2 regions of the Pseudoalteromonas sp. APC 3691 genome follow, and region 1 is predicted to be linked to the other one. Evidence: riboswitches for the same ligand, from Rfam matches in the RefSeq annotation. Region 1 holds a riboswitch; the other holds the start of a gene.
The links. Region 1 has a riboswitch for cyclic di-GMP ahead of QL998_RS00610 (calcium-binding protein). Riboswitches for the same ligand answer to the same signal wherever they lie in the genome.

Region 1 (12,572 bases):
AGGATAGGGTGTGAAAATAATGTACTTGCTCTATGTATTCCATGGCGAAAATATGAATCACCTAATTCCTCTACAACAGGATTACCAAATATATCAGCTGCAATTATATGTAAAAACCTTACTCCATCAATAGCTTCATATACTGCAAAAGGAATTAAAGTTAAAAAAACAATTAAAAAGACTTTGAAAACATTTTTAAAAACGTTTTTATCACCTAACAGCAGTAAACCTAAGCCATAACCAATAAACACTTCCAAAAAATTTATAATTCCAGATTCTATTTTTACAAAGCCATGATTTATATAGAAGCTCACACCCACATAAATACAAAAAACAAACAACAACTTTTCTTTAAGACCTATTAGCTTATTTTTATTCAAATTAATAAAAACATATGGCGTAACTAACAAAAGTAAAATTCTATATAACTCCACCCTAACATTTCCAACGTTGAAATATGCTTCCATCGGAATGAGAATAGAGAATATATACATTAACATATATATATATGTCTTATTGTTAATAACCATTTTAAACTAATATCCCAAGAGACTTTGTTTTAATATTAGTTCTGATTATTTTAGCTGGGTTTCCACCAACAATACAATTACTTGGAATATTTTTAGTGACAACACTACCAGATCCAACCACTACTGAATCACCAACTATAACACCTGGTAAAATTATTGCATTGCCACCGATAAAACAGTTTTTCCCTATAAATATTGGTTTCGATAAATTACGAGACATATCATGAGTAAGAAGCACTGCTCCGAAAGCAATATAAGTGCCTTCATCAATATTTATTCCTGTAGGGTTTGTATAATCTAATTTAGCCTTTAAAGATATACGTACTGACGGATGAATTTTCATTCCTAGAAATTTATTGAAAAAGATAATTCTTAAAGCAAGAATTGCATGACGTATTCTGACATGTATTAGCCATTTTATTTTTTTTAACATTTTAATTTCTCAAATAACGATCTATTTCTTGTAATTGATTCTTAGCATCAATACATACTTTTGGAACACATGCATCTAAATCGAATTGCAATTTAGATTTATTAGAGAGAGAGTTAATGACTTCAGAAAGAACTTGCTCTGTATTTAATTTTCTTGGATCAATAACACTGTACCCAACTCCACATGACTCAAAAACTCCCAAGGCCTTATCACTATATGAAATTGTACAAACAGGGGTTCTTGTTGATAAAGCAGCTATCGTTGCGTGCATCCGTGTTCCCATAAACCAAGTCATCTGAGAAATTAACCATTTAACTTCACATTGGTCTAGATTCGCGTCTTGCATTTCAATACGTTTAGAGTTTTCTAAACCTAACTTTGCAATTAGCTGTTTGTTAGCCTTAAAATCCGACTCATAATCTCCTAAAGGTGAAGTTAAAACATGCGGTATTAATACAACCTTATAATCAGTTTTATCAAGGATATAAGTTAGAAGTTGCTCAATACAAATGTTATATTCTGTTTTAAATTTATATCTATTTTTTGCTTCTTCCGGATTATTATAAATTAAGCCACTTATGTTCAGACCTATTACCTTATTGATAGAACCTTCATTAAGCCAATTGAGAACCTTCTGGTTCACTTTGTTATCTGAACGTTTCACTGGAAGTGCAAAAGCCATATCAACACCGACCCTATGACGATTAGGGTCAAAATTATCTCCTAGAAGTTGTTTCAGAACCTCATAAGATCTTAAGTCTCTTGCCCACGCCATTTTAGAATTAATGACGATATTCCTTGCTTCATTTTTCGTAGATTCTGAAATGAATGGTCCATAAGTTTGTGGTAATAGCACTAATGGAATATTATTTTTCAATGCAAAATACTTTGGAGCATTAACCAAGTTAAATCTAAATTTACCATAAAGATCTGTAAAACTATCTCCACCACTAACATCTAGAAAAACATCGGCACTTAATAGGTGCTTGCAATTATTGTTAAAGTAACCATTAAAAAAACAATTAAATTTAAGATTAATATAGCTTTCTTTTTGATAGAATTTTTTACTTAACTTAGCGCCACATAAAGTAACATTAACAAATCCACTAGAAACTGAATAATTTAAAGTCCTTAGTCCTTTAAGTGAATCTAAAATAGTGAACTTATTAGTTTTATTATCTTTATACAAACCCTCTACTGCGGAGTTTCCTAGTGCAGAAACTCCCAAATTACTAGTTCCTGGATCTGAACCACATACTACATAATGCATCTTTCTATTTCCTTATTTTATAACTTAAGCTTATTTCATTAACTTTACGTTTGGCCCAACAAGCGGTCACAAGGTAACCAAGCTGCTTTGTATACACATCAGGATTATTAATTATTAATTCGATATTAGATTCCTTTACTGAAAAATACTCTCTCATAATAACTCTTAGTTCTTCTCTAATTACAACATCACTAGTTAATTTTTTTATAGTTGACGTAGAACCTAGATCATCTGTTTTGTTAAAGCCTATTGTTCTTTTATAAATTTTATTTAATAAATTAATATGTTTATTATTTAATAAAACATTTTTTCCTAGTTTAAAACCATAAGGAATCATTGCTAGCTTTGGATTCAATATTTTAATTAAACCGAGCTGAGCTTGCCTATTTCTGCGTAATTTGAGTGGTATTGAATTAGCCCAATTTAAATATGTATCGCTTAAAAGAGGTGCTGAAACATTGTAATAATTGTCTGATGCATTTAAGACAGGACCAACCCAATTTTTCACTCTATGCTCGGAATATAAAGAAGTCATACTATTACGCCAAGTATCAATGCTTGAAGTGTCGACTATAACTTTTAATTTATTAAATAAATTTTTATGTAATTCGTCACTCATAGGAATGGCCTTCAGCATTTTATTTCCTGACAAATAAAGTCTTTTCTTCAACCATTCATCTAATATGTAAGGACTCTTTATTAGGCGATCAAAAGGAGTAAAATAAAAATCACAGGCACACTCACCGCCCGCTCCAGTTAACTGCCCAGTTCTAACCGAGTCTAATTGTCTATAAACAGATGGAAGCCAACTATAAGATGCTGCATTAACACTAAAACCTGAAAATGAAACAAAATCATAGCCATCTTCAGCAAGCTGACTATCCATTAAATTGTTATTAATTCTAATATGCTTAGATTTTGACAGTTTACTTATTAATTCAGCAACAATTACATCATTATCAAATTGATTACCTATAGTAAAATCAATTTTAGGCGCCCCACCCCCAGCTAACCCTAGAGCATAAACGAGCCGACTATCAATCCCCCCAGTCAATTCAGATGCATAACCATTTGCATAACAACGAGCAACTTCTTTAGGCAAAGTATCCAGAAGCTTTTCTTGCGCTAATTTAAATACTTCAACTCGTCGAGGATGTTCAACTAATGTTATTTTATTAGATATAGCATTAATTGAATGATTTGCATTTAACTTAAATATATTTTCATATATAGATAAATTGCCTAACCTAAAACCAATTGATATATCTTGATATATTGCGTTTATTGACAACTCACAATCAAATAAAGCGGCTAATATAGCAGGTTCAGAAGATAGTGCTTCTATTCCATTTTCTCGTTCTAAATAGTAAACATCACCAATTGCTAGTTGCGATAAAGTAAGTTCTATTCCATTAGTAAGTATATTAATTTTAACTAATAATGGAGACAGCTCTATAATTTCGCCTTCTAGATAATTATTCACTGTCAGATTAGGGCCTGGTGTGAAGTAAAGATAAAAATCTGATGAAACTTTTATTGATTTTTTATATCTATTAGCTAGTTCAACAGAATATTTATTAATTAATAGGTAGCTACCCTTAACTTTATTATCCATAAGCAATTCTTTAGATACCTTATTATAACTATGCAAATAACAGCGTTGTTGAACATAAAGCTACCTTTTCAACTTATGCCACACCATTAAAATCTTTTTCATTATACTTTTTTATATTTATTTATGCTTGTTTATGCTTGTTTATACTTGTTTACGCTTGTTTATTCCTATTTATTCTTATTTGAACTTATTTATAATATTTTACATTTGTTTAAAAACCTTGTTATTATTGAATATCTATGAATTAAATTGTAATATTGATTTTTTAAAGGAGGTCAAATATGGATCTAAAAAAAGTTTTAATTACTACTAGCATAAGTTTAACGCTATTAATTTCAACTTCAATAAAGGCAAATGACTATGAACGTTCAAATATATATAAAAATTTTTCAGCTTATATAAATCAAAGCAAACCAATCGATAGTAAATATAAATTTGATAAATCTGCATTAAATGATTTATCAACTGCTATGCAAAAAATCAATTTGGCATCAGCCACAGCAAGAAATAATCAACTTAATAAACAGTTTGAATGGTGGTTATCAAGGCGCGACGATGGTTTTGTGAGTAACGAACGTCACGGTCCAAATCATGGTTGTGTTGGTGGTGGAAATGGGTCTAGGAATAAAGCGAATCATAAAAAGCGTAAAAAGCGTGGCTCAGGTCGTCATGATGATTGTGGAGGGTCGGACAATTAAATTATCAAAGCCAATACATTCTTAAATTTGAAGTGTATTGGCATTATTTTTAATCTAATCTATTTCTCTAAATGCGTTATAATTAAGTTCTGTTAATGGTGAAAGTAAATAATCCATTGGCGTTCTATCTTCAAGCAAAATCATTACTTCCGCTGGCATACCTGGGTATAAGTCTATATCTGTTCTGTTATTTTCTATTTTAACTTTAACCTTATAAGCCGATATATCTTTTTCTTCGTCATAAATTCTATCTGCAGAAACGTTTTCAACAACACCATCAATAGGTGCCACGCGGCGCATATTATAAGATGATAGTCTTATTTTTGCTTTCATTCCCTCATGAACAGACTCTATATCTTTAGGATTTAATAAAACTTCTACTAATAAATCATCTGTATCTGGGACAATCTCTAATAATACCTGCCTAGGACTAATTACACCCTGGAGGGTATTTACTGATAAATTCACAACGTATCCTGATATAGGGCTAATAATAGTCGTTCTATCTAAAACATCTTTAACCCGCATGTATTCTGAATGTCTAATTCTTAATAGCTCTTGTTGTTTTTCAAAAATTTCTCGCAATTGCTTTTGATGTTCAATTTTAATACTTGCAAGTGATAGTTCTGACTCATTAATTGATGCTTTAGCGCGTTGAATTAATCCTATATATTCACTCAATCGGCCTCGGATTAATTCTTGGTTACTTTTAGCTCCTAAAAACTGCGCTCGAGATGAGTAACCTTTTTTTTCAAGCTCTTGATACATAGTAACTTGCTCATCTGCAATTTTCAGCTGTTTTTTATCCGATGCCTGTCTTGCTAACAACGTTTGCAACTCTTGTGTACTTTGTTCTTTTATTTCTTCTTGTAACGATATTAAACTATTTTGTTTATGTTTATTTGCATTAAACTGTTCAACTTGGTAATCAATCATTTGTTTAATTTCGATATTATTTTGATCGAAATCAGTAAAGATGAGTGTATCTATTCCTGATAGCTCAGCTTGAATACGCTGAAAAGCCGCTTTAGCATATTGATATTGAGTTTGGGTTTGTTCAAATAAATTTTGAGATTGGTCTTTTGCTAATTTAAATAATATATCGCCTTTATTTATATGTTGACCTTCTTCAATATAAATCGCCTCTATTATTCCACCCTCTAAATGCTGCACACTTTTTTTATGTCCTTTAACTACGACACTCCCTGCTGCCATAGATGCTGAACTTAAAGTAGAAAATACAGACCAAATAAAAAAAGTACCAAAACCAATAACAAATATAATAAAGCAGGTAATTAACCATTTTTTGCTTGCTAAGTTATCCATTACTAGCCTCTTTCATTTTATTACGAGTAGAAAAAAACTCAGTTGCTTTACCATTAAACTGAATACTACCTTCTTCAAGGTAAATAATGTTTTGCGCTTTGCTTATCAAATTCATTTTTTTCGCTGAGTAAATTGTTATTTTACCTTCTTCTGTTCTTTTTGCTAAAATTTTAGCTAAAGCAAGTTCGGCTCTGGTATCTAAATGGTCATCAATATTATCTGCTATTAGTATATGTGGCTTATTAGACAGCGCTTTTATTAAAATAATTAATTGAATTTCAGAACTACTAAGTTGAGTCTCAACATTTACAAGCTCAGTATCGTAACCGTTAGTATGTTGCATTATATTTTTATGTAACCCCAACTCTTGTGCTAACTCCATTGCATATGCCTGACTTTCACCCACTGCCATATTAGAAATAATAGTTGTTTTTGCTAAAGGTAAATCTGAGCGATATATCCCGATTATTTTTTGCTTACTTATAGAGTCCCAGCTACTTAAAAGGCTTCCTTCAATCCTTATATCACCTGAAAAAGGCTGATATTCATCCGCTAATATTTTTAAAAGAGTCGTTTTTCCTGAACCATTAGCACCCAAAATAACGTGGGAAGAAGTAAAGTTTGCACTGAAAGCTTTTATAAATACTTTATTTAAATTGCTATACTTATGAATAACTTTATTCGCAATGAGTGAACCATTAGGGATTGCAGGTTCGGTTTTAATTTCGTTATCTATATTATATGAAGTGACTCTTTTCCATGCTTTGTAACACGTAACCCAATGTTGTAATTGCAAAACAGATTGCTCAAACGGAGCTAGTGCACGTCCAATAATTAAGCTGGCAGCAATCATGCCACCAACTGATAACGCTTGGTTCAAAACATAAGAAACACCTACACATGTAACTGCTATTTGTACAAGCAGCCTATATGTTTTCGATAGACTACTAATATTTAAGGTTTTTATTTTATAGTTTATTTGCGTGCTTGAAGATTGTTGAGTGTATTTTTTCCAAATAGAAACCATTGAAGAAATAAAGCCAGAGGCAACTAAATAATTTTTATTTACTAAAATACTTGTTTGCATATCACTTGCTAACACTTGACTACTTACTCTTTGGCTATATAAGTAATTTATCCAGGCAAAAATCATGAGTATAAAAATACTCGATATAGCAATATAGAAAAATGTTGGGTGAATGATTAATAAAACGAATAAGAAAATACTTGTCCAAGGAATGTCGGCAACTGTTCCTAAATGGTTTTGTAAACCAGTTTCTGTCAGTTTTATATCATTGATTAATTTACCATTTTCACTTTTTTTGAAGCCAGTTTCTGCATATAAATTAATTGCTTGCTCACGCCATTCATTTGCTGTTGCATGTAATAGCCTCTGTTTTGCCCATTCTAAGCAGCCGTAAACGAGTACAAGCCATCCAGCGATAATAGTCAGTAAATATAGAGTGTCTAAACTAAAGGAGCTTAATACACGGTCAAATACTTGTAAGGAGTAAATCGGTACAACTAGCATTAATACACTAGTTACAAAACTAAAAAAAAATGTCCACCGGGCACGATTGCGTATATGCTTCTTTAGTGATTTCACACTAATTCCTTTTAAAGTATAGAACAGCAACTTATAGCTGCTGTTCTAAATCAGTAACAATTAAGCTATATACATGCTCTCTTGGCCCATAAAATCTTGCGAGCCTATGCCACCAATATCCATATCTGAATCAATTATTACATCTTGGATAACTGTAACGAAATTTCCGCCCTCAGTTTCATAGGTTGTTGACTGTAATTGAGTCAATTCGTCTAAGCCAAGAAGTGCTATTAACTCTGCCTCATAATTGCCATCTAATTCTTGAGTCAATGAAGCAATTCCAACGCTGTCACTAAACGTAAGAGTATCAATACCAATAGCAAAAAACATATCATCGTAAGTGCCTTCAGTATCAGCCGCGATTTGGTCAAGCGATACATTAATATTGTGTACTTGTTGTTGTAAGTCGCCACCTATAACAATAGCTTCGAGGCCTGAATAATTTGAGCTTGCAAGGTTAATATTTACTTCATTATCGCCATTAACATCCTCAAACGAAACAATATCAAAACCTTCTCCACCATTTATATAACTGTCAGTTTCATCGGCATAGAAAGTATCATTACCTTTACCACCAATTAGTCTATCTATTCCGCTTCCACCAACTAAAGTGTCATTACCGTCACCACCATTGAGAAAGTCATTCCCTTGAGCGCCTTCTAAATAGTTATCGAACTTATTACCCTGAATAGCATCATTATATTTAGTACCAATAGCCCCTTCAATACTAACTAGTTTATCAGCTTCAACATCTCCATTTTTAATTGCACTTAAGAGATCCATCCAACTATGAGCCATTTTATCAGCCATACTCACAGCAAAACCTTGGTCAAGCCTTACATTTATTCCATAACCATCATCACTATCACCATAATAACTTGATATATCAAAGCCATCCCCACCATTAATATAATCAGATCCACCAGCACCTTTTATTATATTGTCTCCGGAGTTACCTTGAATAACATCTCTGTAATTTGTTCCTGTGAAATTTTCAATATTAACAAAAAAATCTGCTTCAATTTCCCCAGAATCAATACCTGTATTTATTTCACTCCATGAGTAGTCTAATTTATTCTGATAGTCAGTTACCCAACCTTTATCCATTCTGGCGTAAACACCTTGATCTATTGTTTCTCCAAAATAATTAATAGTGTCGTTACCTTCTCCACCATCAACAAAATTCCCCCATCCTTTTCCTGTTTTAATAAGATCATTACCTTCACCACCAAATATATTATCGATGCCTTCCCCACCATTGATATAGTCATCTCCTCCCATACCATAAATAGTTTCATCCTGATTAGAACCTTGGATCACATCAGACAGGTTAGAAGCATAAAGCTCAGCTATACCTTCAACGACCACATGCGGGATAGACTCACTTGAAATACCTTCATTTAAGTCATTCCAACTATATATATTTTTATTTTCTATTTCAGTTACCCAGCCTTGATCTAGACGAAAGTAAAGACCCATTTCAGAAGACGTAAAATCTATTGAGTTTGATGAGAAAACATTTGGAATTGAATTGTTTTGTAGTGCAAATTGATTTGAAGTGTTCATTTTGTGCCTCACATTTATAATTATAAATAATAATGTTCAGCAACCCGGCTATCATCCTGATACTAATTCCTTGAGGAGACCCGTGGCTTTCCGTCCTTGATTCGCATCAAGTTTGGCTTTCTTAAACTAAAGATTGAAAATATACAAATCTTTTATGTGAATGAAGACTACACATTGAAGAGCACGGCGTATATTTTGTGAAATATTAACGCTTAGAAATAAACAAAACAAGTTAAAATTCACATAAATTTTAACATCCTGTTAAATAAGGCTAATGATTAATACCTTAGACATAAGCATTAAATCATGCCAACCTTCCTTGAGCGGTTAAAAATAAAAAAGATGCAAATTATTTTATTAAATATATACTTTGATTAATGAATAAATTGATACTAGCTTGTTTATAATAAGTTTGAATTAACATAAGGATGTAAATAAATGAAAAAGGTAAGTTTTTTAATCATAATTCTCGCTTTTCCTCTAATGGTATCAGCGCAACAAGACTCAGATGAGAAAGCTAATATTGCTTCAGAACAACTTTCAGAGTGTTTAGCCCTAGCCGATACTGTAAAAAAAGATTGTTTGAGTACATTATTTGCCAATCTATCCCTTACTGAAAGTCAACAAGAGTCATTTTTTGCTTTTGCTAAAGCTAATGGCATGTCAGAAGATGATTTAATTGTTTTAGCAAGTTCTAACCCTAATTTAAATTTAGAACTTATTAGCTCTGGTACTGCTGCAGGTGGTACAGGTTTAATCTCTGGAGTAGGTACTCCTTTAACAGGATCTACTGGTTCTGGCGGCGGTGGCGGCGGAACAACAGCTTCAAGTAACTAATTTTAGTCTTCTATAAGGAACCCATTTTATGGGTTTTCTTTTTATGCTTAATAAATTTATTTTTTATAGCCTTTGTAGTTTAATTATATGGCTTCCTATTCCTTTAGGTAGTAATAGACCGTGGGCTTGGGCAATTTCGGAACTTATTGTTTTTGCATTATTTTTTTTACATTGTATATTCAATATATATAAAAACAATGGCTTTTTCCCTCCTCTGCGTACTTGGCCAATTTTTACTTTAATTGGTACCTTATTACTTACTTTACTAATCCAGATTATTTTTTCTTATTCAACAGATCCTATACAAACAAAAATAGTGCTATTAAAAACAGCTAGTTTTTTTATGTTTGCTTGGCTAATTTGTGTATACACCATAGATAAAAAAAGAATAACGACCATTATCTATGCCTTAATTATTGCAGGGTTATTTCAAGCAATTTATGCTACATTTTTAAATTTATCACCTCCCTCCTACACTCCTATTTTTGGTTTCCAGTACTCACAAAGAGCTAATGGCTCTTTTGTATACCATAACCATTTAGCTAATTACCTTGCTATTATTTTGTCAATTGGGATTGGTTTTATAATTAGTGAGCTAGATATTAAAAAAAATTCTAATAGTAAGTTAACTCATTATTTCAGAGGTTTTATAAAAGCGCTTTTATCCAAGAAATTAGTTATACGGTTGTGTCTTATAATTATTGTTGTCGCATTACTTCTAACTCGCTCAAGAATGGGGAATATTGCATTTTTAGTATCTCTCGCCTCAGTAAGCTTATTTGCTCTTAAATTTTATAAATCAAAGCCATGGTCTTTAAAATATCTTATTATTAGTTTTTTTGTACTTGATACTATTATTGTGGGTAGTCTTTTTGGTGCCGATAAATTACAAGAAAGATTAGCTGAAACTAGCTTTATTGAAGAAACAAGAGATGAAGTTATCCAAGATTCAATTCCATTAGTTAAGCAATACTACTTATCTGGATCTGGAGGAGGCTCTTATTACGGACTGTTTCCTACCAAACAATCAATACCTTACTCCGGCTTTTACGATCATGCGCATAACGAGTATGTGCAATTTGCAATTGAGTTTGGTGTTTTAAGCTGCTTTTTAAGCTTTTTTTCATTACTTTATATTTTATACATTTGCTTTAAGAATATGACTCAACAAACATCACCTTTATACCAAGGAGTCAGTTTTGGAGTGGCTACTGCGATTACATTTATGATTCTCCATATTATTGTAGATTTCCCACTGCAGGCAACAGCTAATGCAATGACTTTTATTGTTATAATATGTTTAGGTCTACTTAGTAGTAAAAAAAGATTGGCAAAAAATTGAATTTTAAAGATTTTTAGGTAATAAAAGCATTTGAAAAAAACAATAATATTTATCTGTATATGTGTTTTTTCCTTATTTGTTTTTTCTCAAAAAATAGAGGATAAACTTAATAATAAAAAATTATTACAGTTAATTGAAAATAAATACAATAAAAATGGTGTCAATCGTTATGGCAGTTGGTTAAAGCTATTAGAAAATAGTCAATCTGCTAGCGAATGGTCACAATTAAATACTGTAAATATGTTTTTTAACGAAGAGATTAAATATTATGAGGATATCGATTTTTGGAACAAAAAAGATTATTGGGCGTCCCCCATTGAAACTATAGGCCGTGGAGGTGGCGATTGCGAGGATTATGCTATTGCTAAATATTTTTCCCTTCTTGCCTTGGGCTTTCCTGAAGATAAGCTTAGGTTAATGTATGTACGTCAGCTAACTGTTGACGTACCCCATATGGTATTAATTTATTTAGAAAATAATGATTCACCTCCACTTATACTTGATAACTATGAACATAAGATTTTACCCGCGACAAAACGTCCAGACCTAAAACCGATATACAGCTTTAATGGTCATGGCCTCTGGCTTTCTAAGGCTAGAGGTATAGGAAAAAAAGTTCGTAAGCAGCATGGCTTAAAATCTTGGCAGGATATGATTGAGCGTATAGAGGTGGATATAAATGTTAGCAATGGAGAAATTAAAATTGAAGAATAAAGTTAATATTGGTATGAGTCTCAGGACGCAAATATATGGTTTGATCTTTTTACTTGTTTCAATTTCTTTTTTTGCACGTTTAATTATTGATATTAATACAACTAAAACCTACTTTACAGAGCAAATGAGCGTACATGCTAATGACGCAGCTATTAATTTAGGTTTATCTATTTCTCCTTATACTGATGAAGAAAATTTGGTTATAGCAGAGACCATGATCTCCGCTATTTTTGACTCTGGCTACTATCACAGTATCAGATTTGTTGATAAAAAAGGTAATACTTTAATTGAAAGGGTTAATCCACTAACATCACAAGATATTCCGCCTTGGTTTACATCTATGTTTGAACTTCCAAGAGTACCTGAGTCAAGTGAAGTTAATAATGGATGGAATATAGCCGGTACTTTAATAGTCGAGAGCCACCCAGGCCTTTCCTATGAAAAGTTGTGGAAGCATGCGATAGACACCTGTATTACCTCTTTAGCTCTTTTGATTATTAGCCTAATACTAGGTTACTTTATACTTAGTGCTATATTTAGGCCTCTAAAAAAACTTGAGAAACAAGCTCAATCGGTAACATATAAAAAATTTATTATTAATAATGATGTCCCCTTTTCAATAGAGTTGAGAACGG
Region 2 (12,572 bases), on a different contig from region 1:
GTTACCGACTGTTGAATAATCAGATAAACGAACTGCTGCATTCATCGTTACAGTATCAAGTACTGGGATGTTTGCTTCTACATAGTACTCTGTTACGTCAAACGAGCCTTCTGTTGCTGGGATTGCATTACCTGCATTAAGACCGGCTTGCTGTAGTGCATCAAATTCACTGCGTGAAAATTCTTCGCGGTATTCAAAACCAGCAGCAATGCCTACAACACCCGCTGGTAGTTCAAATAAATCACCTGAGATATTACCACCAATGATTTCTTGCTCAACTGACGTTGAAAGAGAGCTAGGTGCACTTACAAAATCAATAGCACCTTGTGATAACGAATTAAAACCATAAATGTCTACAGGCGCACAGTTAAAGCCGCGAGCTGTCGCATCGATACAGATAGCCTCGTCAGTAATACCATCACCATCTAAATCTTGGCTATCAATAACAGCTTCTAAACCTTGACGGAAGCTTTGCACGTTGACTAAACCACCAGAAACTTGCTGCTCTTTTGTTTTACCATATACGTAGTAAGTATCGTAAAACCAACCATCTGCTATTTCACCTTGAAAACCAAGCGCTAAACGGAATGTATCACGCTCTGCTCGTGCTCCACGGTTACCAATGTCACTCAAACGTTTTGCAAAAAAGATATCACGCATACCATCACCATCGGTGTCGGTTGCTGCGTTATATATATCATCAGGTACAAATGCGTTACGCAATATTTCACCGTTTACATTAAATTCAATTGGTACTTGGCCATTTGCATAAATATCATCAGAAGCAAAAGGGAACGGCTCTAATTCAGAAACAGTTGTTGTTGCAGCGTAAGTGCCTTCATAAAAAAAGCTATGCTTGTCGCTTAGCTCGTAGCTACCATTTGAGGCAAATAAGTAACGTTCTGTAGGTATCGCTATCGTACGTACGCCACTTCGGTTAAAACCATTTGCAGCTACGCCATCGCCACCGTTAGTACTAAACGAGTTTTGTAGGGTGTTTGCATCATTAAACGTAAATGTTTCATCCCCAGCGCTAAAGCGACCCTGTGGCGGAAATGAAGATAAAAATGGGCTTACAGCATCAAATACAGAACCTGGGTTTGCTACTGGATCATCTTCAAAGAAGATACCTGAAAATTGGTCTACTGCCGAGCGGTCACGGTCACGTGAAAAAACAGCACCTTGATCAGAATACCCAAGATGGAACATCGCGTGCCCTTTCCCATCTGAGCTTGATAAGCCTGAGGTAAAGTTAAATTGGCGTGATTCATCATCGCCTTCGCTTGATTCACCATATTGGCCTTCGAATTCAATACCTTCAAAATCATCTTTTAGTACAAAGTTAACTACACCAGCAACAGCGTCAGAACCATAAACAGATGAAGCACCACCTGTCATAATTTCAACACGTTCGATGAATTGACTCGGAATAGTATTTAAATCGACAGCAGAGCTACCTGGTACACCTGATACATAACGACGACCATTCACTAAAACCAATGTGCGGTTAGAGCCTAAATTACGTAAATCAACAGTAGCAACACCCGCACTTGCGGTATTAAAGTTTGAGTTAGTTCGGCTAATAGCTGGTGTACCAAATGCAGGGTTCTCTAATAATAAGTCTTGAATATTTAACGACCCTGATGCATCAATAGCAGCACTATCTACAACTTGAATAGGAGCAGATGACATTGCCTCAGCTGAACGAATTCGAGAACCTGTAACTTGTACGCATTCTATTTTAGTTATTTCGTCATCTTCTGCTGCAACACCTTGAAATGAAAAGCTTGCAAGTATCGCGCTGCTTAGCGCAACTGTTAACGACGATTTTTTAAATAATCGCGCGCTACCTTTGTTAGTTAATGTCATATAATTCCCCTGAATTGTTATTTTTGTAACTAAATGGTTACTTCGCGGATTACAGTAAGGGGATTTATTTAAACACTCTACGGGCATTATTTATGAGGCGTAGTCTTTGGTACGAATAGCTGGTTTTATGGGATGAATTAGTACGTCACAATTATTTTATAAATATATTGTACTTTTCATAACAGTTTTTCCGCTAAGCACGGTCTTTATTATTATATACAGCAAGAGATATAAAATAATGATCGCTTCTTTTCATGCATTAACTTTTGTTAGTAACACTAAGTTTGCAACATTTTTAACAAAGCGCGTGCAAGATCACCGGCACTTTGAATCTCAATCTTTTCTTCAAACAAATAGATTAGATCAAATAGATACAGATCAATACAATGTACCGTTTTACGAACTAACCAACCTAGCTGACCCTATGCAAATAGTGCATTTAACAGAGCTTGCTAAAAAGCTGAAGTTAGTCATTATTGCCCAATCGGGACATTTTGCGAGTTTTGCCTTTGAAGTTGGCGCTGTTGATTTTTTAATATTAGATTCAACTGCATCACGTATTGATAAGTGCTTTGATAAGCTGATTCACCTTTGCCCGATTGCAAGTGCGGCCGAACGCAAATACCAGCAAAGCACACAAGCTGAAAAGCCATCATCACACATTGTGGTTAAAGATGTCGGTAAGGTAAGGCTAATTGATATCAATGATATTATTTGGATAAATGGCGCGGGCAACTATGTAGAGCTGCATTTTACCCAAGGTAATACGCCGGTACTACATCGCGAAACCATGAAAAATATTGAACAACAACTAGAACCAGAAGGGTTTGTTCGCATTCATCGCTCAACGCTGGTAAGAAGACAAGCTATTTGCGAACTGATGCCTACTGACAGTGGCGATTATAGAGTAAGGCTGAAAAACGATATGTGTTTAAACCTTTCACGGCGCTATAAAGGTTGTTTAGAGAGTATTATAAGCCCTCTTCAATAGCGGTTTATAATACTCATGTTAGTTACCAGTTCTGTTTTATATAACTGTCATTTGGGTGCACTAATAAATAGCTGTCGGTATCTTTATAAAAATTAACTTCTACATCGCTATTTTTCCATACTTTTTCAAACATATTTTTAGCTATGATATTAATGTTTATATAATCAACTCGTTGATAGCCTCGTTCTTTTACACCGGCAAAATAGGCCTCTAATGAATCGAGGCCATCCAAAGTTAACAGCTCAAACTCTTTTAAATTAACAACCACAAACTTAATCGTATTTTCAGGGTGAGTGCTCAACTCCTGAACAACTCCATTAGTTAACAGCGTAATGCCTTCATTATTAAAGCTCCCTTTCAATTCTAAATACATCTGAGGGGGCTGTGAACAAATTTGAAATTCACCATGTGCACCAAACATATATCGCCTTACATATATCAACTTCTATATATAGGATAATACAATTTTCCGATTTTGCAGTTAATTTAATAAAGCAATAAAAAAGGCCATTTCGAGTGCTTTTTCCTCTAAACTTTTAAAGCGACCTGATGCACCACCGTGCCCTGCATCCATATCCGTTTTAAATACTAAAATATTACTATCAGTCTTAAGTTCACGCATTTTTGCAACCCACTTCATAGGCTCCCAATACTGCACTTGTGAGTCATGAAGACCGGTAGTAACGAGTATGTTCGGATAGTTTTGGGCGCGAATATTGTCATACGGCGAGTAAGCTTCAATTACATCATAAAACTGAGGCTCATTTGGATTACCCCATTCATCATATTCATTTGTTGTGAGCGGAATACTTTCATCAAGCATCGTGGTTAATACGTCTAAAAATGGTACATGACAGCCAACACCGCAATATAACTCTGGTGCTTGGTTTACAACCGCCCCCATTAATAAACCACCAGCACTGCCGCCTGAGGCAAACACCTTGCTGCTATCACAATAGCCTTGTGCAACAAGCGCTTTTGTCACATCAATAAAGTCACTAAAGCTATTTTGTTTATGCTCTTTTTTACCTTGTTCGTACCACTCGCGACCTAGCATTTCAGAGCCTCGAACATGTGCTATTACATAAACAAAACCACGATCGAGCAAGCTCAGTGATGAGCTTGAAAAACTTGGATCAATCGTATAGCCATACGCACCATAACCGTATTGAAATAACGGATTTGAGCCCTCTTTTTTAAAGCTGTCTTTTCGATAAACAACTGATACGGGTACTTTCACTCCGTCGCGAGCAGTTACCATTAATCGCTCAGACTGATAGTCATCGGCATTAAAACTACCGAGTACTTTTTGCTGTTTAAGTAGTGTTTTTTCGCCAGTTGCTAAACCAACATCATATAAAGAACCTGGTGTTGTTAAACTTGAGTAATAAATACGCACAGTGCGTGTGTCTGGCTCTGGGTTCATTGCTATTGCAGCATAATAACAAGGATCGGCAAACTCAAGTGCCATACGATCCCCTTGCCTATTAACAACTACAAATCGAGCTTGCCCTTGCTCGCGTTCACTCAATACTAAAAAGTCATTAAATAACTCTACACCTTCAAGCAGTACATTCTCTCTGTGAGCTGTATGCTCAACCCATTGTGCTTTATCTGCAATTGTTTCGTTTGTTGCCGTCATTAATCTAAAGTTTTTAGCTTGCCAGTTAGTCACAATATAAAATGTGTCACCTAGCTTATCTACGTCAAACTCGTGGCCATCTTCACGCGGCATTAATGCTTTAAATTCGCCAGTGGGCTTATTAGCATCAAGCACCCATGTATCATTGGTCTCTGTCGATGCTAAATCAATAATAATTAAGCTTTCATCGCGGCTTTTACCAAGTCCCATAAAAAAGCTGCTGTCTTGCTCTTCGTAGACCATTACGTCTTGGCTTTGCTCGCTGCCAAGCTCATGCCTAAATACTTGGTATCCTAATAGCGTTTTTAAATCTTTTTTTACATAAAAAACAGTTTTATTGTCGTTAGCCCAAACAACTTGTCCTTCTGTATTTTCAAGTACATCAGGTAGCATTTCACCGGTCGCTAAGCTTTTAAAGCGAACATTATAAATACGACGACCTTCAGTATCTTCAGAGTAAGCCATAAGCTGCTCGCATGGGCTTAGTGCGACTTCGCCCAGCTCAAAAAACTCAAATCCTTCAGCTAATACATTAACATCGAGTAAAAGCTCTTTATTATCGGCCTTTATGCTCGTACTTCTATAGTGACGCGAGTATTCATCATCACCACGAACTTCTGAGTGATACCAGTATTTCCCGTCTTTAACGGGTACCGAATTATCATCTTTTACAATGCGTGCTTTTAACTCTTCAAAAAGTGTATTTTGTAGTGGCTTCATAGCAGCTAACTGCTCATCGCAGTACGCATTTTCAGCATGTAAATGCGCAAGTACTTGCTCATCCTGGCGATCGTCATCACGCATCCAATAGTAATTATCGGTACGTATCTTATTATGAGTACTTAATGTATGGGCTTGCTGTTTAGCAATCGGGAAATTAGGTAATAAACTTAAAGAGTAGACAGGACGAGACACAACAAAACCAATTAAAAAAATAATGTGATTTGCAGTTTATCATAAAAATAAAAAAGCCCATCCAATAGTTGGATGGGCTAAAACGGTAAACGCTTCATTACTAAAACCGCTATACCTTTGGGAAGATAATTTAAGCTTTATATTTGCTGCCAAGCCATAGCCCAGCTTTGCCCTACACCGGGTTCGAACATAGACTTATTATCGTCATTCGTGCGGCAAAACTCATTAAATGGCCAAGGCCTGCATTGATATACATGCCCAGTTTTTGGCTGCAATACCTTTGTACCCGCATTATAGTTTTCACAATTTTCAGGGTACACGTAATCATAAGTATCAAGGTTCTTAACAACACGCTCATCGCATTTTGCAATACAATGAAAGTCGACGTGTGCTTTACATATACCACTGCTTTGCAAAGCAAAAATTTCATTATTTCTATAGGCTACAATTAAACCCTGTTCGGTCATTTTACCTGCGCTAACAAGAGGTACATGCACATTAATATGCTCGGCAACTAAACGTGGCCATGCGTGAGGCTCACCTTGCTCAAGCGAGGTGATCTTGTAATCAAATGATAAACTAACCAGCTCTCCTTGCATGTCGTAAAAGGTTACACTCACCACATCACCAATAAATAATTGGGTATGATGATTTAAGCAACCTATTATTGACCACTTTCCACAGGCCAACGACGTATGCATAAACACGGCAACACCTTAAGAGTTACAAAATCTTATCCATAGACTATGGATACACAAAAAATACACTGAGGGCAAGTGATACATAACAACACGTTATGCAGTAGTCCCGCTACCATAGCTTTTAAAAAGCCTTAGACCGGAAACTTTGCGTCCTAACCTTTCGGCTAGTTTGCCAGCAATGCAGCGATTATAATTCGACCCCGCATAACAATCAAACAAAAGAATGTAACCCAAAAAAAAACCAACCCTTTAAGATTGGTTTAATGTGTTTTTAACTAAACAAATAAGTTAAAGGCTCTTTCGCCCACGTAAATACCAGCAACACCAATAAAGATATAAATATTAACCACGCAGGCCAAGACGCTTTAGTTACTTTAGCCTCAGAGTCATCCGCTTTTAACTCTTTTGAGCCTGTGATCATCGCCTTAACTAGCGGTTTGCCTTTTATTCTATAAATGATAATAGCCAATACGTGCAAGCCAATAGCATAAAGTAAAATGTCAAAATTCAGCTCATGTAGCCAATTGGCAAAATCAATCGTATCGCTAGACACATATTGAGCAAGCGGCCCGTCAGTTAAAATACCATCACTGCTCATTAAGCCACTTACAAGTTGCGTTATGATCAATATAAAAAAAACTATCACCATACAGCTGCCGGGTGCTGAATGGCCTAACGAGTCGCTTGGTGTTTTTAGCGCCTTTAAGATAGCACGAGGAGAGTGCAGTAACCCACTTAATCTCGCGGTTTTACTACCAATAACACCCCATATTAAACGTGTTACTATAAGTGCTAAAGTAAAAAAACCAGCGACAAAGTGAAGCTCAATCATGCCCTCTTCAATACTAAAATAAAGCACCGCAATACTTACAACCAAAAACCAATGAAAGCATCTAATAAACCCATCCCACACTTTTAACGTCGTCATTGCGCCTATCCTTAAAAAAACAGTATTATCTAATTCGTTAACTACTTTAACATCATAATATTAAGGTATCCTTATGAGCCATTCTACAAGCCGTGAGAGTAAATATCATGCAACCAGTTAAAAAAGCTATTTTAAAAGGCTTTTTAGATATGCTACCACTGTGTTTAGCGGTTATTCCTTGGGGTATTTTATGTGGCTCTTTAGCGATTCAAAATGGCTTTAGTGCATTAGAAACCCAAGCAATGTCGTTATTAGTATTTGCAGGCTCTGCACAGCTTGTTGCAATTGAACTTATAGCGGGCAACACACCATTGCTTACAATTTTATTCACAACATTTATTATTAGCTCTCGACATTTTTTATACGGTTTAGCCGTGCGTCATAAGGTCATTGATCAGCCTATGCGTTGGCGCTTACCAGTAAGCTTTGTTTTAACCGACGAGCTGTTTGCATTTTCTCACCATAGAAAAGCGTATAGAACAAAAACACGTTTAATATACGCATTGAGCGCTGGTTTTAGCTTTTATATTGCATGGAATATTTGGACGTTTATTGGCATTGTAGCAGGCACGATGCTGCCCGACTTAACTAATTTAGGGCTCGACTTTGCCATTGCTGCCACGTTTATAGCGTTAGTTATTCCGGGCATTAAAAATTTGGCCTCACTCGTTACGGTAATTGTAGCAGGCATTAGTGCAACGCTTTTAAAAAGCACAGGATTTGAGTTATGGCTTGTTTGCTCAGCGCTGCTGGCAATGGCAGCAGGTTACAGCACAGCAAGGCTAACCACTAAAAAGGAAGTAACGCTATGATGACGACTATTTTACTCATGGCGTGCATTACATTTTTTACGCGTTATTTATTTTTGCACCGTGCTTTACCGTTTAAAGTAGGCCCTAAAATGCAGCAATTTTTAAGCTTTAGCGCACCTGCGGTGCTTACAGCAATTTGGGTGCCTATCGTGTTTTTGAATGAAGATGGCATTAACTTAGACTGGCAAAACCCTTATTTAAGCGCAGCGATAGTCGCCATCATTGTTGCCTATAAAACACATAATATTTATTACACAACGCTTGCCGGTATGGGGCTATTTCTGATTTTAAATTAGAGCGCTCTTTATACTTTATGAAATACTGTACTCAGGTTAAAATACCGATAACAATAATAAAAAAGACGCCAATATGCACAAATTCCATCAATTAAGCGCAACAAGCTTGCAGGGTCAACCTATTAACTTTAGTGATTTTGAAGGTAAGGTTGTGCTTATTGTTAATACCGCAAGTAAATGTGGATTTACCTATCAATACGAGTCTCTGCAAGCTTTGCACAATAAGTATGCCAGCCAAGGTTTAGTTATTCTGGGGTTTCCGTGCAATCAATTTGGTAAACAAGAACCCGGCAACGCAACACAAATAGAGCAAGGATGTTTAATTAACTACGGGGTTAGTTTTTTAATGGCGGCCAAAGTAGATGTAAATGGTAAGCATGCACACCCGGTATTTCGCCACTTAAAATCAGCCTTACCTGGTTTTTTAACACGTAAAATAAAATGGAATTTTACTAAATTTTTAATTGCCGCAGATGGTACACCAATTAAACGCTATGCACCTTTTACTAAGCCCGAAAAGCTAGAGCTTACAATTCAAAAAGCATTAGCACAGGCTAAAAGTACCCTTTAAAAAGTAATAAAGAGGCGCAAGGCCTCTTTATTGCCAATACTATTGAAACTTAAACATACACATTACCGCACATTTAAACTCTCAATATTAATTGGTATTTTATTTATACTAGTGAAATTTAATCGGTGTAATCGCTTAAATCGTCTTCGCCTAGATTTTTACGCAAGCGTTTTTGCTCAAGGTAGTCTTCCAACTTCTTCTTAACCTTTTGCTTGTTCTTATCGTGTTGATTACGTCCGAGCATTTCGTACTCGTCTTCAACAAAATCGTCATCTAGCGCATCGTAACTAAATGTCTTACCCACAACCCACTCCATAAAGTGTTTGAGACCAACCAAGGATTTTATTATCGCAATAGTCGGTAAAATTAAAAATGTTTAATGCCAAAGTGCTCTGCAAATTAACATCAAAATAAAGCCACGTGACTACTGTAAATAGTCTTCATGTCAGTAATGTGAATAAATAGCGCTAAATTTGAATTGAGGAAAGTGAGAGTTTTTTATCGTATCGATAAATAAAATTTATTAATTTTTATTAGTTAGCCAATTTGACTAAAAAATAGTTATTTATTAATTATTTTAACTTGCTAAAAAATAAAGAAAATCACTTAATCAATTGTTTTTTATAGAAAAACAAAACTGGCATCAAACTTGTTATTAATTAATCGTCATCAACAAAAAGTAGAGAACAAACATGAAAAAATTACTATTAGTTAGCGCATTAATTTGTACGTCAGCCGCTATGGCTCATAACGACAACGATTCTACAATTTCATTTAGTAATGATGAATGTAACGTCGAATTTAAAAACGATGTACGTATTAAACCAAACGAATTAGAAATTTTTACTGCCAATAATAAAACTATGCAATTTAATTCCCATGGTGACTTAACCGTTAATGGCGAGCTTGTAGCGCTTAATAGCTCACAACGCGAAGCACTGAATAAGTACTCTGATAGCTTACGCACTCAATTACCTGAAGTAGCTAATATAGCGTTAGAGGGGGTTAAAATTGCCGGTGTGGCATTAGAAGAAGTAGGCAATGCATTTAATATTGACGGCCTTGATAATATGTCTGAGCTTATGGACGACATTAAAATTGAGGTAGAAAACACATTTTACCAGCAAGGTACATTTGTAATGGGCCAACAAAGTTTTAATCAATTTGGCGAAAACTTTGAACAACAATTTGAGCAGCAGATAGAAACAGCGGTTGAATCAGCAGTAATGCAATCAATGGGCAGTATTTTAGTGGCTTTAGGTTCTGAGTTACTTGGTTCAGGCGGCGATATGGATGCCTTTGAACAACGCATGGAAAATATGGGTGCACAAATAGAAGAAAAAGTAGAGCTACATGCAAGCGCACTTGAAGAGAGAGCTAACTCTTTATGTGAAACCTTTGCTGATATTGCAAAACAAGAAGAGCAATTAGTAATGCAAGTGCCAGAGCTTAAAGGTTACCAGTTATTTAGCTTTAAACAAAATTAGTACAGCAAACGTTATTTAACATCCCTTTGGCAGCACTTAAGTTTACTTAAATGCTGCTTTTTTGTGTTTCCCAAACTTACTTTTTAGCTAATAAAGTGAGCTTACCCAGAGTAATAATGGCTTGCTCTATCTGCTCGCTCCACGGCACACCATAACTTAACCTTACGCAGCTTTTATACTTATTAGAGGCTGAAAAAATAAGCCCAGGGGTAATACTAATACCAACCTCAAGAGCAAGTAAAAATAATTTTTGACTATCGTACTCGCTTCCTAAATCTAGCCACATTACACAGCCTCCTTTTGGATCGCTTATACGTGTATTTTTTGGCATAACGTGTTGTAAACACCATCGCATACGCTCTTTGTTATCGCGCAGGCGCTGCCTGAGTACCTTTAAGTTACGGTCGTACTCGCCGCTGGCAATAAATTCTGATAACGCCCATTGATTTATTAACGAAGCGGAGCAACTTAGTGCTCGTTTATATCGCCTCGCTTGCGTTGCAAATTTACCGGCAACTAACCAACCTACACGATAGCTCGGCGCAGCCGTTTTAGAAAAAGATGAGCAACTGATCACTAATCCTTTTTTAGAATACGCTAAAGCAGGTGTGCCTCGTTTCGCCGTAAAATATAAATCGCCGTATACGTCATCTTCAATAAGCACTACGTCGAGGCTTTCGAGTAACTCCACCAGCTTCTGCCTGTTTGTATCTGGCATAAAGCTGCCTACAGGGTTGCTAATTGCTGTCGAGAATAAACACGCTTTTATGTCATGGTCATTTAAAGCTCGCTCCAAATCGCTTAACCAAATGCCATTATCTGGACACAGTGGTATTTCGAGCGCTTTAAGTCCCAAGCTTTCTATTAGCTCTATAATTCCGTGATAACAAGGAGTCTCAATAGCCACTACATCGCCTGGCTTTGTCACGCACTTAAGCGCAATAGCCATAGCCTCTTGCGCACCATTGGTGATCACAAGCTCGTCCATATCAATACCAATGCCAAAATCTAAATAGCGATGCACTAATTGTTTTTTCAGTGGTACAAACCCATCAGTTGGGCCATAATTTATGGCTTTACTGCCCGCAATTGTCATTACACGGCGCATGTTTCTGGCGAGTGCTTTATCGGTAGGTGCTGCTGCAATTGGGTTGGCGATACCAAAAGGGACTACGTTAGCTTGATGAATCGCGCTATACACCTGCTCTATTAAGGCTTGTTTATTTACCACAACAGGTTCACGACTTAATTTAACTCGCTTAGGTAAATTATGAGCCATGCTAACGACTTTTAAAAAATATCCTGATTTTTCACGCGCCTCTACCAACCCTTGATCTTCAAGTGACTGGTAAGCCTGTTTTACAGTGGGGATACTTATATTTAAGTTATCTGCCATTTTACGCAGTGATGGAAGTTTTTCGCCGGGGAGTAAAACTTGTTGAGCGCTCATATCTCTAATCAACTGAATAACTTGCTGATATAAAAACTCATGCCCTTGGCTATTTTTTTGTCTTATCATCACACACCAAATCTGTATAGGTTACATTTTTACTTTTCTGTATATGGTAAGTATACAGATAGGTCTTAAAATAGCCATTCAATCGGGCTTTGGGGACTAACCATGAAAAGTGCAGCGCTATACATTACAACCGTTTTAATTTGGGGCTCAACTTGGTTAGCCATAGAGTTTCAGTTAGGTGATATTGCGGTAGAGTTATCGTTATTTTATCGCTTTGCTATTGCAGCGCTTTTAATGTGGTTATATGTAGCGTACAAAAAACCCGACATGCGATTTAAGTTACTGGATCATGGCTTTTTTGTTTTATTAGCTATTTGTAATTTTGGATTAAATTATTTAATGCTTTACTGGGCACAAAATCACCTTACCTCAGCCATGACCTCTATTGCCTTTTCAATGTTGCTGGTTATGAACATAGTCAATACTCGGTTATTTTTTGGTAAGCCAATCTCAAAACGAATTTATACAGGTGCTGTTCTCGCTGTATTAGGTATTACGTGTCTGTTTTGGCCACAGTTACAGCAGTTCGACTTGAGTAATGGTGCGTTGGTCGGGTTACTACTTGCCCTTGGTGGCACCTTTGTGGCTTCATTAGGAAACATGGTAAGCGTTCGTAATTCTCGTAAACAAATTGGTGTATTGCAAGGCAATGCATGGGGCATGCTATACAGCGCTATAGGTTTAGCTTTATATGTATTAATGAACGATGTGCAATTTAGTTTGAATGCTCCACCAAGTTACTGGTTATCACTACTTTATCTATCAATATTTGGCACTGTAATTGCTTTTGGTTGCTATTTTGCTCTACTAAGAAATATAGGCCCTGAAAAAGCCAGCTACG

Region 2: it holds a riboswitch for cyclic di-GMP, as region 1 does, so the genes downstream of both, QL998_RS07755 (chitin-binding protein) here and QL998_RS00610 (calcium-binding protein) in region 1, are expected to answer to the same signal.

What each region holds. Positions count from the first base shown of each region.
Region 1 is NZ_JASDCB010000001.1:147,277-159,848, reverse strand. Features, by position in the region: gene QL998_RS00645 (hypothetical protein) at 1-434, opposite strand, end outside; gene QL998_RS00640 (DapH/DapD/GlmU-related protein) at 532-963, opposite strand; gene QL998_RS00635 (polysaccharide pyruvyl transferase family protein) at 965-2,233, opposite strand; gene QL998_RS00630 (hypothetical protein) at 2,238-3,848, opposite strand; gene QL998_RS00625 (hypothetical protein) at 4,130-4,546, shown strand; gene QL998_RS00620 (HlyD family type I secretion periplasmic adaptor subunit) at 4,601-5,872, opposite strand; gene QL998_RS00615 (ATP-binding cassette domain-containing protein) at 5,865-7,478, opposite strand; gene QL998_RS00610 (calcium-binding protein) at 7,539-9,044, opposite strand; cyclic di-GMP riboswitch class I at 9,080-9,171, opposite strand; gene QL998_RS00605 (hypothetical protein) at 9,483-9,881, shown strand; gene QL998_RS00600 (O-antigen ligase family protein) at 9,910-11,223, shown strand; gene QL998_RS00595 (transglutaminase-like cysteine peptidase) at 11,254-11,937, shown strand; gene QL998_RS00590 (EAL domain-containing protein) at 11,903-12,572, shown strand, end outside.
Region 2 is NZ_JASDCB010000017.1:21,632-34,203, reverse strand. Features, by position in the region: gene QL998_RS07775 (TonB-dependent receptor) at 1-1,869, opposite strand, end outside; gene QL998_RS07770 (LytTR family DNA-binding domain-containing protein) at 2,108-2,860, shown strand; gene QL998_RS07765 (hypothetical protein) at 2,883-3,281, opposite strand; gene QL998_RS07760 (S9 family peptidase) at 3,342-5,417, opposite strand; gene QL998_RS07755 (chitin-binding protein) at 5,555-6,118, opposite strand; cyclic di-GMP riboswitch class I at 6,215-6,302, opposite strand; gene QL998_RS07750 (cytochrome b/b6 domain-containing protein) at 6,390-7,046, opposite strand; gene QL998_RS07745 (AzlC family ABC transporter permease) at 7,154-7,858, shown strand; gene QL998_RS07740 (AzlD domain-containing protein) at 7,855-8,154, shown strand; gene QL998_RS07735 (glutathione peroxidase) at 8,228-8,725, shown strand; gene QL998_RS07730 (PA3496 family putative envelope integrity protein) at 8,844-9,029, opposite strand; gene QL998_RS07725 (YggN family protein) at 9,418-10,212, shown strand; gene QL998_RS07720 (PLP-dependent aminotransferase family protein) at 10,289-11,731, opposite strand; gene QL998_RS07715 (EamA family transporter) at 11,834-12,572, shown strand, end outside.